DNA from 2 places in the Clostridium pacaense genome. Region 2 is predicted to be linked to the other one. Evidence: a T-box and tRNA genes for the amino acid it is inferred to sense, from the RefSeq annotation. Region 2 holds a T-box; the other holds one or more tRNA genes.
What was found. A T-box is a leader RNA that pairs with one kind of tRNA and senses whether it is charged. The one in region 2 lies ahead of pheS (phenylalanine--tRNA ligase subunit alpha), so its partner is inferred to be a tRNA-Phe.
Positions count from the first base shown of each region.

Region 1: it encodes a tRNA-Phe, which carries the amino acid that the T-box ahead of pheS (phenylalanine--tRNA ligase subunit alpha) is inferred to sense. The anticodon was not compared.

Region 1 is NZ_JAJFEB020000010.1:47,810-55,271, reverse strand. Features, by position in the region: gene LK536_RS46435 (N-acetylmuramoyl-L-alanine amidase) at 1-175, shown strand, start outside; gene glgX (glycogen debranching protein GlgX) at 368-2,512, shown strand; tRNA gene LK536_RS46425 (tRNA-Gly) at 2,670-2,741, opposite strand; tRNA gene LK536_RS46420 (tRNA-Gly) at 2,764-2,834, opposite strand; tRNA gene LK536_RS46415 (tRNA-Phe) at 2,859-2,931, opposite strand; gene rpoN (RNA polymerase factor sigma-54) at 3,155-4,540, opposite strand; gene LK536_RS46405 (MBOAT family O-acyltransferase) at 4,824-6,242, shown strand; partial or broken gene LK536_RS46400 (DUF6783 domain-containing protein) at 6,232-6,333, opposite strand; gene LK536_RS46395 (alginate O-acetyltransferase AlgX-related protein) at 6,442-7,462, shown strand, end outside.
Region 2 is NZ_JAJFEB020000005.1:34,663-42,124, reverse strand. Features, by position in the region: gene LK536_RS40160 (TRAP transporter small permease) at 1-358, shown strand, start outside; gene LK536_RS40155 (TRAP transporter large permease) at 361-1,647, shown strand; gene LK536_RS40150 (class II aldolase/adducin family protein) at 1,730-2,386, shown strand; gene LK536_RS40145 (xylulokinase) at 2,383-3,903, shown strand; T-box leader at 3,990-4,241, shown strand; gene pheS (phenylalanine--tRNA ligase subunit alpha) at 4,378-5,397, shown strand; gene pheT (phenylalanine--tRNA ligase subunit beta) at 5,439-7,462, shown strand, end outside.

The DNA.
Region 1 (7,462 bases), on a different contig from region 2:
TCTTCTCCATGTAAAACAGCCCATTGTCATAGTGGAATGCGGCTTCCTGAGCAATAAAAAGGAGGCGGCTAAACTGGAGCAGGAGGATTATCAGGACCGGATGGCATGGACCATCCATGTGGGTATCATGGAGTACCTGAATACGGTGGGAGGACAGAAAGCGCAGGGGAAATAGGCGGATAGACTGGGTATGGTGCGGTGTCGTGCCATACCCTTTTTGGAAATAAAGGTGTATCCTCCTTGCTATTGTCCTGTCTGCCACATATAATAAAAACAGGAATCTTTCAGCAGAGGCAGCGCATGTCATGACAGATGATGGACCATGAAATGCCAGATATCATGGTAAGTGTGCGGAAACGGAGGAAATATGGCACAGGAAACAGGAAGGATTACTTCGGCACAGGAAACGGGGAAATGTCCCCAGGTCAAGGAAACCCTTGTGGGGGCGGAAGGGGCCATCCATCTGGTTGCCATGGACCACATAGGCGGATATGCCGTGCGTCCCGGGTTTTACGATATATACGGGGCCACGGCAATACCGGGCGGCGTGAATTTCACCATCCATTCCCACCATGCCACGGGAGTGGAACTGCTTTTGTTCAGGCGGACCGAGGATAAGCCCTATGCAGTCCTGCCGTTTCCGGCCCATTACCGGATTGGGAATGTGTATTCCATGATTGTGTTCAGGCTGGATATCGGGGAATTTGAATATGCTTACCGGGTGGAAGGACCTTATGAGCCGGAAAAGGGCCTGATTTTCAACAGGGAAAAATACCTTCTGGATCCCTATGCCAAGGCCGTGACCGGACAGAGCCTGTGGGGACAGCCTTCCACTTTGGGGCAGCGCTATAAGGCCAGGGTGGTGAAGGATGATTTTGACTGGGGTGATAATCAGCAGCCCCTGCTTCCCATGGAGGACCTGATTATCTATGAGATGCATGTGAGGGGATATACAAAGCATGGTTCATCGGGGGTGGAATTTCCGGGCACATTTGAGGGGATAAAGGAGAAAATCCCTTATCTGGTGGAGCTGGGAGTCAATGCAGTGGAACTCATGCCCATATTCGAGTTTGACGAGATGCTGGATTACCGGGAAGTGGATGGGAAAAAGCTGTATAATTACTGGGGCTATAACACGGTCAGCTTTTTCTCGCCCAATACAAGCTACACGGCCAGCAAGGAGTACAACCGGGAGGGGAATGAATTAAAGCGTCTGATTCATTTGCTCAATGCCCATGGGATTGAGGTCTATCTGGACGTGGTGTTCAACCATACGGCCGAGGGCAATGAAAACGGTCCATTTTTCTCCTTTAAGGGTTTTGACAACAATATCTATTACATGCTGACCCCGGAAGGTTTTTACTACAACTTCAGCGGCTGCGGCAATACGCTGAACTGTAACCACCCCATTGTCCAGCAGCTGATAGTAAGCTGCCTGCGTTACTGGGTGACGGCTTACCGGGTGGATGGCTTCCGGTTTGACCTGGCTTCCATCCTGGGGCGCAATGAGGACGGCTCACCCATGGAAAAGCCGCCGCTTCTGCAGCAGCTGGCATTTGACCCCATCCTGGGGGACGTGAAGCTGATTGCAGAGGCATGGGATGCAGGGGGATTATACCAGGTGGGGAAGTTTCCTTCCTGGAACCGCTGGGCAGAGTGGAACGGCCGTTACCGGGATGATATCCGCAGGTACCTGAAAGGGGATGAAGGCGCGGCAGCCGCCGCGGCCCTGCGTATTGCAGGTTCCAGCGACATATATGATCCCTCTGTCCGTGAGAATGCATCCGTGAACTTCATTACCTGCCATGACGGTTTTACCTTGTATGATTTATACTCTTACAATGAAAAGCACAATGAGAGCAATGGATGGGATAATACCGATGGCAGCAATGACAATCACAGCTGGAACTGCGGGGCGGAGGGGGAGACAAGGGACGAGGCGGTCAATACCCTGAGGAGGCGGATGATACGCAACGCCTGTGCGGTACTAATGTGCAGCAGGGGAATCCCCATGTTCCTGGCAGGGGATGAGTTTGGCAATACGCAGTTTGGAAACAATAACCCCTATTGCCATGACGATGAGGTGTCCTGGCTGGATTGGGGCCTTCTGGAAAAGAACCAGGACATATTCCGGTTCTTCAAGTTCATGATACATTTCCGTAAGGAGCATCCGGTGCTGCGTTCTAATATAAGCGACGGATTTGGAGGGCTTCCGGATATCAGCTTCCATGGCACAAGTCCATGGGTTGAAGGATTTTCCGGTTATGACAGGTACATCGGTGTCATGATGGCAGGCCAGGAGGATGGGAAGCAGCCGGAGACAGTCTATATTGCCAGCAATGCGTACTGGGAACAGCTGGAGGCAGTGCTTCCTCAATTGCCGGATGGCATGGAATGGTTCCGGGCGGTCAATACGTGGGATGCACAAGTCAGGGAGTCCGGGCCTGTGGAGCCAGGATTTGTGATTCCGCCAAGGACGGTGATGGTCTTTTGCGGCCGGGTGAAGGGATAGAGGGAAAAGGATAGGTGGGAAACAGATAGAGGGGAAAGGATAGATGGCCCGATTCCCATCTGGACAGAATAGGAAGTGTCTACAACTGTCTACATCATTCTGGAGAACGCAAAGGCTGGAATCCTTTGTAAATCAAGGGATTCCAGCCAATAAAAAAAGCGCGAGACGGGATTCGAACCCGCGACCCTCGCCTTGGCAAGGCGATACTCCACCACTGAGCCACTCGCGCATATATAACTGATTCAGTTAAAAGCAGGTGATGGGAATCGAACCCACGTATCTAGCTTGGAAGGCTAGTGTTCTACCATTGAACTACACCTGCATTCTGCTGATATGATCTCAGCAGTGCCCAGAGCCGGAATCGAACCAGCGACACGAGGATTTTCAGTCCTCTGCTCTACCAACTGAGCTATCTGGGCATCTATCCGCAGATTCTGATGAACAATCCTGTTCTTCTTTATCATGCCGACAACGCTAATATTTTACCCAGTTTTTGCCCAATTGTCAAGTGAAAATACAAAAAATTATTTTTTATTTTTACCTTTTTCAGATGATGGATTGAAACACTGACTATCCGCTTTGACGGGAGACAGTTAAAAACCGCGGGGAAGCAATGGTTTTCCCCGCGGCCATGCACGCCTGTCACACATATTCCTTCCGTCCGCTGGCATCTGCAATCCCTTCTTCTTCGCGGTATTTGGCAACCGTCCTTCTGGAGATGGAGATACCGCGTTCAGCCAGCTTTTCGCCCAGCAGGCGGTCGCTGTAGGGCTTTTTCTTATCTTCGGCGTCTATGATTTCCCGTAGCGCCCGTTTGATGTCCGCGGCAGTGACGGCGGAGGCGTTATCCGGGTCAGCGGTATTTTCCTGGACAGAGACTTTGCGGGAGAAGAAAAAGTTCATAGGGTATACGCCCCAGGAACACTGGAGGTACTTCTTGCTTACAGCCCTGCTGACCGTGGACTCATGGATGTCCAGTTCCTGCGCAATGTCAGCCAGCTTCAGGGGCGCCAGATGGGAGGGACCGTAGGTAAAGAAGCCTTCCTGATGTTCCAGGATGGATTTGGAAACCTGCATCAGGGTCTTTCCCCTCTGGGTCACGCACTGCCTCACCCATTCCGCCTGGCGGATCTTGTTGCTCAGGTATTCCTTCAGTTCGGCAGAATCGGGGTTGCGGTTCATCTGGCTGTAGTAACTGTTAATCTCTATATTCGGGTACATGGACTCATTGAGAAGTATGTCAAAATGTTCCTTGAATTTAACAATGGTCACGTCCGGTATGATGTATCTGAGCTTTTCCCTGCTGCTGAAGGAGACTCCGGGTTTGGGGTTCAGCGACTTGATGATCTGGCAGTATCCGGCGGCCTCGGCCTGGGACAGGTGCAGCTTCCTTGCAATGGCGGGAATCTGGTTCCTGGCCACCATTTCCAGGCAGCCATTAATGATGGAACTGAGGACAGGGGTCAGCATCTGGCGCCGTTCCAGCTGAAGCGACAGGCATTCCTCCAGGTTCCTGGCGCAGACGCCTGCCGGGTCCAGCTGCTGGAGGGTATATAAAAGTCTTTCCACCACAGACAGGTCGGTCTGAAAGTAAGAAGCGATATCCTCCACGCCCTCCCCCAGGTAGCCTTTGTTGTCCAGGGATTCCAGCATGAATTTAATCATGTCGGTTTCCAGGCTTGAAAACTCCTCGGTAACCAGCTGGGACCACAGGTAATCCTGTAAGGTCTCGCCGTCGTCCGTGTTGATGTTCCAGCTGTTCTTAAAATCATAATCATCGTCATTATTCTGTCTCTGATAGAGGTAATAGTTCTCTTCATTAAAGGAATTCAGCCACTGCTGTTCCTCAATCGATTCCTTCTGCTGATTCCCGGCAGGAGGCTCCACGATATCAATCACAGGATTTTCCAATGCCAATTCATTAATATAGGTATTCAGCTCCTGAGAGGTCATCTGCAGAATCTCAGCCGACTGTATCATCCGCTGGGACAGGGTCTGTGTCTGCTTAACCTGCAGTTTTAAATCCATAACACTTCCTTCTTTCATCTTAAGTCCAATGTTTTTTTGACCATACAATTATATCACAGAAGCCTGTCCAGCACAATCAAAGACTTGAGATGCTTCAGCTATCCAGGTTCATGCCTTGCCATGGTTTTTAGATATCCGTTGATTGGAACAGAATGATATGGTAGGATAATAGTACGGATTCAGCCCCGCCCTTCTGGATGGGGATTCCATGTACGCATACCCAGGCAGTTTTGGACATTCATTCCCGCCTGGGCACGCCTAAAAAAAGGAGGATTCTCCCGCCATGCTGTTCAGTTCAATGATATTTTTATGGCTGTTTCTGCCATGTGTCCTGATTCTCAACTTAATACTTCCCCCCAGGACCGGAAACTGGTTCATGATTGCAGCCGGATTTATATTCTATGCCTGGGGTGAACAGGAGTACATCTGGGTGTTGCTGCTATCCCTTCTGGTCAATTACTGTGGCGCGCGGCTCATGGGGAAGGCTGCGGATTCACGGTCTCAAGGCTTTGGGTGCCGTCCCGCCGTCCTAATCCTGCTTCTGGTATTTAACCTGGGCTTTCTGGGATATTTTAAATATTTTGATTTTTTTACGGACCTACTGGGGAAATTGTCCGGCAGGCAGATCATGGCCCCCAGGAACCTGCTTCTGCCCATTGGCATATCTTTTTATACCTTTCAGATGATTTCTTATGTCATCGATGTATACAGGGGGGATATACCGGCTGAAAGCCGCCTGTCCCACCTGGCGCTGTATATTTTATTTTTTCCGAAAATGATCCAGGGGCCTATTGTCCGCTATGGGGGCTTTGACGCATGTATCCATGACCGCCGTGTGACGCCTGAGACATTTGCCTACGGGGCCAGGCGCTTTATCTATGGACTTTCCAAGAAACTGATTCTTGCAAACCAGTTCGGAAGTGTGGTGGATAAGGTACTTTCCCATCCCATAGAGCAGATCAGCGGAGGGCTGGGCTGGTACATCGGGATTCTCTATACCCTTCAGATTTATTTTGATTTTTCAGGGTATTCCGATATGGCGGTGGGGCTGGGGAAAATGCTTGGCTTTAATCTGCCGGAGAATTTCAATTACCCGTATCTGGCGCGGAATGTGGGGGAGTTCTGGCGCAGGTGGCACATTTCCCTGTCCAGCTGGTTTAAGGACTACCTGTATATTCCGTTAGGCGGAAGCAGGAAGGGAACCATGCGCACCTGCCTGAACCTGATGATTGTATTCCTTTGCACCGGTTTCTGGCATGGGGCCGGGCTGTCCTTCATTGCCTGGGGCCTGTACTATGGCGTCCTGCAGGTGGCGGAACGGCTTTTCCTGAAAAAACGCCTGGAACATTTACCAGGAATCATAAGTTTCCTGTATATGTTCTTTGTCACGGTCATCGGATGGACCATGTTCCGGGCGGATTCCCTTACAAGAGGGGTCATGCTTCTTGGGCAGATGTTTGCCATGAGACCGGGGGTTTATGACATTTCCATGTTCATGACACATAAAACAACGGTATTCATGATGATTGGAATCGTGCTTTGCGGCCCGGCCCAGGCCCTGGCGCCAGGACTTAGGCGCCATATGACGGATGAGGAAGGCATTTCCCTTATGGAGGGAGCGGGGCTGATCCTGCTGTTTGCATACAGCATCGCGGTGGCTGTGGGCAGTACATATAATCCATTCATTTATTTCAGGTTTTAGGGCGTGTTTGAAAATTGCTTTCCGTTAGCTGTGCGTCCCACTTTGTGGGAGATTTGGTCCCGATGAGGGAGGCGTAGCGGGCTACGTTGACCGAATTGGGACCAAATATGCCGCGAAGTGGGGCGTGCAGATGGCGGGAATGAATTTTCAAACAGGCCCCAGGGCTTTTGGCCCAGTCCGGCAGGGAGGTTGGCATTGGATGAATAAGCGGATGAAAGCATACATAGTTTCAGGCATGTTCCTGGCAATGATGGTGCTGCCACGTATTCTGTTCATTCCCTTGAAGGGATATGTGGATACGGAAAATTATGAGAACCGGGTTTATCAGGAGAAACCTGTGCTGGACATACAGGGACTTTCCCGGTATCCCGGCCTTTATGATGCTTACTTTAACGACCATCTGGCTTTTAAGAACCCACTGGTGGCATTTGTGAAGCTGGCGGATATACGGGTGTTTGGCGAGGTGTCCTCGGATGCGGTGCTCATGGGGAAGGACGGGTGGATGTTTTATAAGTTAAAGGGGGAAATGGAGGACAGTCTGGCGGATTACCAGGGAACCAACCATTATTCAGAAGGACAGCTGGAGCAGTTTGCCGGTTTTTTGCGGTCGGCGGACAGGAATCTTGACAGCCGGGGAATAAAATTCATTTTATATATTGTCCCCAACAAGGAGCAGGTGTATAGTGAATACATGCCGTCTTCCATTAAGGTGGTGAATGAGGAATCCAGGGCGGACCTTTTATACGCCTATCTTAAGGAACATACGGATGCCGATGTGTATTATCCGCTGGAGTCATTCAGGCAGGCCAGCCAGAACTGGTGCCAGATTTACCGCAAATACGATACCCATTGGAATGATATGGGCGCCTTCCTGGCAGCGCGGATGCTGATTACGGATATCAACCATGAAAAATTCGGCCCGGAGTCCTACATGGGATATACCATAGAGGACAGGGGAACTTTCAGCGGGGATTTGGCCGTCATGCTGAACCTTCAGAAATATTATGATGACGACCCGTTCCTGAAGGTGGCGGACTACCGTGAGGATATCACCTATTCCCTGGACTTCCAGAACCAGAGGGAGACAGTCACCCGTTACATTTCCGATGTACAGGATGAGGAACGGAACGTTCTTATATTCAGGGATTCCTTCGGCGTCCATATGGCGGAGTACTTTGCAAAGGAATATCCCCAGGTGACACTGATGGATTACCGTACGG
Region 2 (7,462 bases):
GGAGGAAATCGCCAGGTTGCTGTACATGGGAGTCATATTCCTTGGGATTGTTATGGTTGAAAGGGATAATATCAATATCAGGACAACGTATTTTATTGATAAACTACCTATAAAAATATGCCGGGGGATTTTGATACTATCCAATATGCTTGCTATTGCTTTATTTGGGATGCTTTTCATCGGCGGTATCATATTAATTAAAAAAATGTCTTTGTATACGCTGGCATCAGTTCCCTTCATCAGCAGTTCGGTTTTTTATGTACCGGTCGTTCTGGCGGCACCCATGGTTATGTTCATACTGATAAAACAGATTAAGGATTTTGTTCATTACAAACCAGAGAAAGGATTAGGCGACTGATAATGGAGGTTATGGTATTTCTGGGGGTGTTAATCCTGCTGTTCATTTTAGGATTTTCCGTACCTTATGCAATTGGAATCACATCGGTCATAATCATTATTATGGATAAAGGGCTATCCTCCATTCCTTATGAGATAATTACCCAGCGGTTTGTACAGGGAACCAATAATTTCACATTGTTGGCAATTCCATTTTTCCTGCTGGCCGGAAAACTTATGAATACGGGTGGGATTACCACGAAGATTTTCAAGTTTGCGAATGAACTGGTGGGCTGGATTCCGGGCGGATTGGGAATAGCGAACATATTTGCCAGTATTATCTTTGCAGGGATGAGCGGTTCGGCAGTTGCTGATGCGGCAGGGCTTGGAACCATAGAAATCAAAGCTATGGAGGATGCTGGATTTGACACACCATTTTCAGCAGCTGTTACAGCGGCGTCATCCACGGTGGGTCCTGTGATACCACCCAGCGTTCCTCTGATTATGTTTGGCGTTATGGGAGGCACGTCAATCGCGTCGTTGTTGGTTGCAGGAATCATACCGGGCATATTGATGGGGATATCAATGACAATCCTGGTTATGTTTATTGCACACAGGAGAAATTATCCAAGAAATAATAAGGTGGATATAGGACGCACCTGGGCTTCTTTTAAAGAAGCATTCTGGCCGCTTCTAACGCCGGTCATACTGATTGGAGGTATGCTATCTGGGATTTTCACTCCGACGGAAGCCGCTGTGGTGGCTGCTATCTACGCCCTTGTGCTGACATCGATTTTCTATAGAAGCCTCGACTTACGCGGATTTATGAAGATATGTGCGGACACAGTGAAAGAGAGTTCCATGATTTTAGTGATTGTTGGGGCATCCTCGCTCTATGGTTACTTGCTGATTAAGAGTCAGATACCCACTTATCTTATGAATAAAGTATTTACTTTTAGTCAAAATCCGGTGGTGATATTATTCCTGATTAACCTCTTTTTGTTGATTATAGGCTGCTTTATGGAATGTAATGCTGCAATTATGATATTAACACCGATTTTGGTCCCTATGTGTCAGGCTGTGGGTATCGATTCCGTTCACTTGGGGGTAATAATGGTACTCAATCTCATGATTGGACTCCTTACTCCGCCAATTGGCATGTGCTTATTCACAACGGCGAGAGTTGCCAATATCACGCTGGACAAGATGATTAAAGAGGTCATGCCGTTTTATATACCATTAGTGATTGTACTGTTAATGGTAACCTACATACCTGACCTTGTATTGTTTCTTCCGCGATTGGTTTTGTGAGAAAAAGTATGTTACAGCTTTCAGACAGGGAAATAGATTCAAGGTATTCCCCTGTCTGTTGTGCTATGGAGGGTGGAAATAAATGGATGTGGAAAAATGTGTTTTTGAAATGGTGGAATATTGTCATTTAATCCATAAAAGGGGGCTGGTCAGTAGTTCGGGAGGGAATGTAAGTATCCGTATTGGGGATGAGGTGTTTATAACGCCCTCAGGAAAGAGCCTTCAGATGGTCGCTACGAAAGATGTTGTGAGGATGAGGGAAGATGGGAGTTACCGGGCGTGTGTTGATGCCAAGCCGTCAAAAGAGTGGCAGATGCATCTTGCATGCTACCGCTATCAGGGAGTGGGGGCTGTGATTCACGTACATAGTCCCCATGCGGTTGCTCTTTCCTGCCTTAAAGAATTGAATTTCCTGTGTGCGATGCCTGTTTATACGGCGGGTTATGCCACGCGTGTGGGAGAATTGCCTGTTGTCCCTTATATTCCGTCAGGAACGCCGGAATTGGCAGAGGCAGTAAGTAGGATTATCTCCTGGCGCAATTCTGTTCTGCTGGAAAATCATGGTGTTCTCTGTGTGGGCAATGACTTAGAAGAGGCCCTTAATATTGTTGAGGAGATAGAAGAAAATGCTGAGATAAATTTTATTTTAGGAAATCGAGGCAAGGCTCTTACTAATGAACAGATATCCCGATATGGCAGGGGACAAAGAAGAGAAATAAAGGGGATGGATTTCCAATGAACGAAGATCATGACAGATATTTATTGGGGATAGACATAGGGACTACGGGGGCTAAATGTACTGTATATGATACAGGAGGATGTATGGTGGGACATGCATACCAGGAATACCCCATGATACATCCGCATGAAGGATGGACAGAGCAGGACCCCATGTGTTGGTGGAATGCCGTTATCAAAAATCTCAGGCAATGCTTCGATGAACAGAAGATAGATGCAGGACGGATTGTAGCAGTGAGTGTAAGCTGTACCAACGCAGTGACGATAGTGGATGAAGAAGGGGAACCGCTTTATAATGCAATCGGACATCACGATTTACGCGCTGAAAGACAGGTAGGGTGGCTGAAAGAAAATGTAGGGGAGGAATTGATTTTTTCCATAACAGCCAACCGTCTTGCCGGGGGCACATTTGCACTTTCGAATCTCAGATGGATGATAGACAATCATCCAGAACTGATGCATAAAGCGCATAAGTTCCTGGTACCCAGTGGATACATAATACATAAACTTACGGGTGTATTTTCCATCAACCGTCCCAGAGCAAGCCTTACTCTGCTTGCGGACATAAATACCGGACAATGGTCAGATGTAATTGTTAAAAAATCCCAGATACCCGAAAGGCTTCTCCCTGACATTTACGCATCAACAGACATTGTGGGGTGTATTACAAAAGGAGCAGCGGTCATTACCGGGCTTAAGGAAGGGACGCCTGTAACTGCGGGGTGCCTTGATACGGTGGTAGCCACAACTGGTTCAGGAGCAATAACCGCCGGGGATGTGGCTATTACTTTGGGGAGCTGCGGGAGACTGTGCTATATCAGCGACAAGCCTATCCGTGATAAACGCGCGCTGAACTGTGCCAGTCCGTTTGATGGACTATATACGGTTATTCTGTCAACGGATAATGCTGGTATTTCTCTGAGATGGTTCAGGGATGTATTTGGCGGGGTTGTGGAGGAAAAGGCGAAGTTACAGGGAAAGAATATCTATGATTATTTCAATGAACTGGCAGAGGATACCAAGCCGGGAGCAGGAGGAATCATATATCTTCCCTATCTATCAGGAGAGAAGGCTCCCATATGGGATTCCCGGACCCGCGGCCTGTTTTTCGGCATTGGGCTTGAGAGTGATTACGGATGTTTTGTCCGGGCAGTTATGGAGGGGGTTGCATTTTCACTAAAAGACTGCATGGAAACCTTGGGGGTGGATTCACGTATTAAAAATCCTATTCCTCTGGGTGGCGGAATTGCCAACAGTGTAGTCTGGTGCCGGATAATAGCGGATGTATTACAACATCCCATCATACAGCTTAAGAATAATGAGACGGAGACATTGGGGGATATGATTATAGCCGGACTGAGCATACATGAAAACGGAATCACAAGAGAGTTTGGAAGAGTCTTATCAGGACAGGGAAATATCATATGGCCTGACAGTTCAAACCGCCGGGTCTATGAAGAGCAGTTTAAAAAATATAAAGATATTTATGAAAATACAAAAAGGTTATATTGGAATTAGAACGTGGGAGAACTCCACAAATAATTTGAATCCCTCTTGACATTTTCAAATTATCCAGCTAGAATGTACCTTAAGATTAAAATCTGCTAAAAGCATTGAAAGTGTACAGTAGACAGTCATTTTCCATCAGAGAGGGGAGGCCACCGGCTGAAAGTCTGCCCAGGTTCAGATGGCATGTTGAAATTCCCACCGGAGCTGCATGAATGAAAGGATGTAACAATTCCTGTAGTCCATGACGTTAAGCACACGTTACGTGCATTGAGTGTCTGCATTGACAGGTCTTATGGCCTTTGCAGGAATCAGGGTGGTACCGCGAGCTTTAGAGTCTCGTCCCTTCGTATGGAAGGGGCGGGGCTTTTTTTGATGTTTGCAATAAGATGCGGTACAGCATGCGGGCGATTGTATACACTTTTATAATGTACCGGCAAAAAGCCGGCATGTTCCGCCCGACAAAGAATCAGAAAAGGAGAAGCCATGAAAGAGCAGTTAGAGAAAATCAAAGAAGAAGCCTTAAAGAAAATCGAAGCTTCCGATGCGCTGGAAAAGCTGAATGATATCCGTGTGTCCTATCTGGGCAAAAAAGGAGAACTCACAAGCCTTTTAAAGAGCATGAAGGATGTTTCCCCTGAGGAGCGCCCCAAGGTGGGGCAGATGGTCAATGACGCCAGGGCCATTATCGAAGCCAGGCTGGAGGAGACAAAGAATGTACTGGCAAGAAAGGCCAGGGAAGAGCAGCTTAAGAAGGAAGTGATTGATGTCACCCTTCCGGCCAGGAAGAATAATGTGGGCCACAGCCACCCTAATACAATCGCCCTGGAAGAGGTGGAGCGCATCTTCGTGGGCATGGGCTATGAGGTGGTGGAAGGACCCGAGGTGGAATACGACCGCTATAACTTCGAGAAGCTGAATATCCCGAAGGGCCATCCGGCCAGGGATGAGCAGGATACCTTCTACATCAACGACACCATCCTTTTAAGAAGCCAGACATCCCCCGTGCAGGTGCGTACCATGGAAAAGGGAAAGCTTCCCATCCGTATGATTGCACCGGGACGTGTATTCCGTTCCGATGAGGTAGATGCCACCCATTCACCTTCCTTCCATCAGATTGAGGGGCTTGTAATTGACAAGAACATTACATTTGCCGACTTAAAGGGCACACTGGCAGAATTTGCAAAAGAACTGTTCGGACCAGAGACAAAGGTTAAGTTCCGTCCCCATCATTTCCCATTCACAGAACCCAGCGCAGAGGTGGACGTGACCTGCTTCAAATGCGGCGGCAAGGGCTGCCGGTTCTGCAAAGGCTCCGGCTGGATTGAAATCCTGGGCTGCGGCATGGTCCATCCTCATGTGCTGGAGATGTGCAACATTGACCCGGATGAGTACTCCGGATTTGCGTTTGGCGTTGGCCTTGAGCGTATTGCACTGCTTAAGTATGAGATTGATGACATGCGCCTGTTGTATGAGAACGATATCCGTTTCCTGAAACAGTTCTGATGCATACATGATTGATTAGTGAATATAGAAGGAGAACCAATATGAATACAGCATTATCATGGATTAAAGCATATGTGCCGGACCTTGATGTCACTGCCCAGGAATACACGGATGCCATGACACTCACAGGTACAAAGGTGGAAGGCTATTCCTGTCTGGATAAGAACCTGGAAAATATCGTAGTGGGCGAGGTGCTCTCTGTTGAGCGCCACCCGGATGCGGACAAACTGGTGGTGTGCCAGGTCAATGTGGGGGCTGACGCGCCTGTCCAGATTGTGACAGGAGCGCCCAATATAACGGAAGCTTCGGTGGGCGAAAAGGTTCCCGTGGTCCTGGACGGCGGACGCGTGGCAGGAGGCCATGACGGCGGCGCCCTTCCTGAGGACGGCATTAAGATTAAGAAAGGCAAATTAAGGGGCGTGGAGTCCTGCGGCATGATGTGTTCCATCGAGGAACTGGGAGCTGACCGGGATATGTATCCGGACGCGCCGGAGAGCGGCATCTACATCCTTCCAAAGGACAGTGTACCGGGAGAAGACGCGGTGGCTGTCATGGGACTGCGGGATGTGGTATTTGAATATGAAATCACATCCAACCGCGTGGACTGCTACAGTGTAATCGGCATTGCCAGGGAAGCGGCAGCCACCTTTAAAAAATCCTTCACGGCGCCGTCCGTCGCAAAGACCGGCAATGATGAGGATATTAATGATTACCTGAAGGTACGCGTTGAAAACAGCCAGCTGTGCCCCCGTTACTGCGCAAGGATGGTCAAGAACATCAAGCTTGCCCCATCCCCCCAGTGGATGCAGCGCCGTCTGGCTGCCAGCGGAATCCGTCCCATCAACAATATCGTGGACATAACCAACTACGTGATGGAAGAGTACGGACAGCCCATGCATGCATTTAACTATGACCAGCTGGCCGGCCATGAAATCATTGTAAAATGTGCAAAGGACGGGGATGTGTTCCAGACCCTGGACGGCCAGGAGCGGAAGCTGGACTCCACCATCCTCATGATTAATGACGGGGAAAAGGAAGTGGGCATCGCGGGAATCATGGGCGGTGAGAACTCCAAGATTACAGACGACGTAACGACCATGGTATTCGAATCCGCATGTTTCAACGGAACCAACATCCGTTTATCCGCCAAAAAGGTGGGACTGCGCACTGATGCCTCAGGCAAGTATGAAAAAGGCCTGGACCCCAACACGGCAGAGGAAGCAGTAAACCGCGCATGCCAGCTGATTGAAGAACTGGGGGCGGGCGAGGTAATCGGAGGCATCATCGATATCTATCCCGTGAAAAAGGAAGAGAAGAGGATACCATTTGATTCAGCCAGGATTAACAGGCTTCTTGGCACGGATATCCCGGAAGCAGACATGCTGGAATACTTCAAGATGATAGAACTGGGCTATGACGCTGATACAAAAGAGGTTATTGCACCTACCTGGCGGCAGGACCTGGAACGAATGGCCGACGTGGCAGAGGAGGTTGCAAGGTTCTATGGATATGACAAGATCCCAACCACCCTTCCATCCGGCGAGGCAACCACCGGAAAGCTGTCTTACAAGCTGCGCATTGAGGAACTGGCAAGGGAGATTGCTGAATTCTGCGGTTTCTCACAGGGCATGACCTATTCCTTTGAAAGCCCCAAGGTATTTGATAAGATGCTGATTCCGGCAGACAGTCCCCTGCGTGCGACCGTGAACATTTCCAATCCCCTGGGCGAGGACTTCAGCGTGATGCGGACCACCTCCCTGAACGGGATGCTCACATCCCTTGCAACCAACTACAACCGACGCAACAAGGATGTGCGCCTGTATGAACTGGCCAACGTATACCGTCCCATAGCCCTTCCGCTGACAGAGCTTCCGGATGAGCGCATGCAGTTCACACTGGGTATGTACGGCGATGGGGATTTCTTCACCATGAAGGGCGTTGTGGAGGAATTCTTTGATAAAGCCGGCATGCACAAGAAGCCCCACTACAATCCCAATGGGGAGCATCCATATCTTCATCCCGGAAGAAAGGCAGACATTGTCTATGACGGGACTGTTGTAGGCTT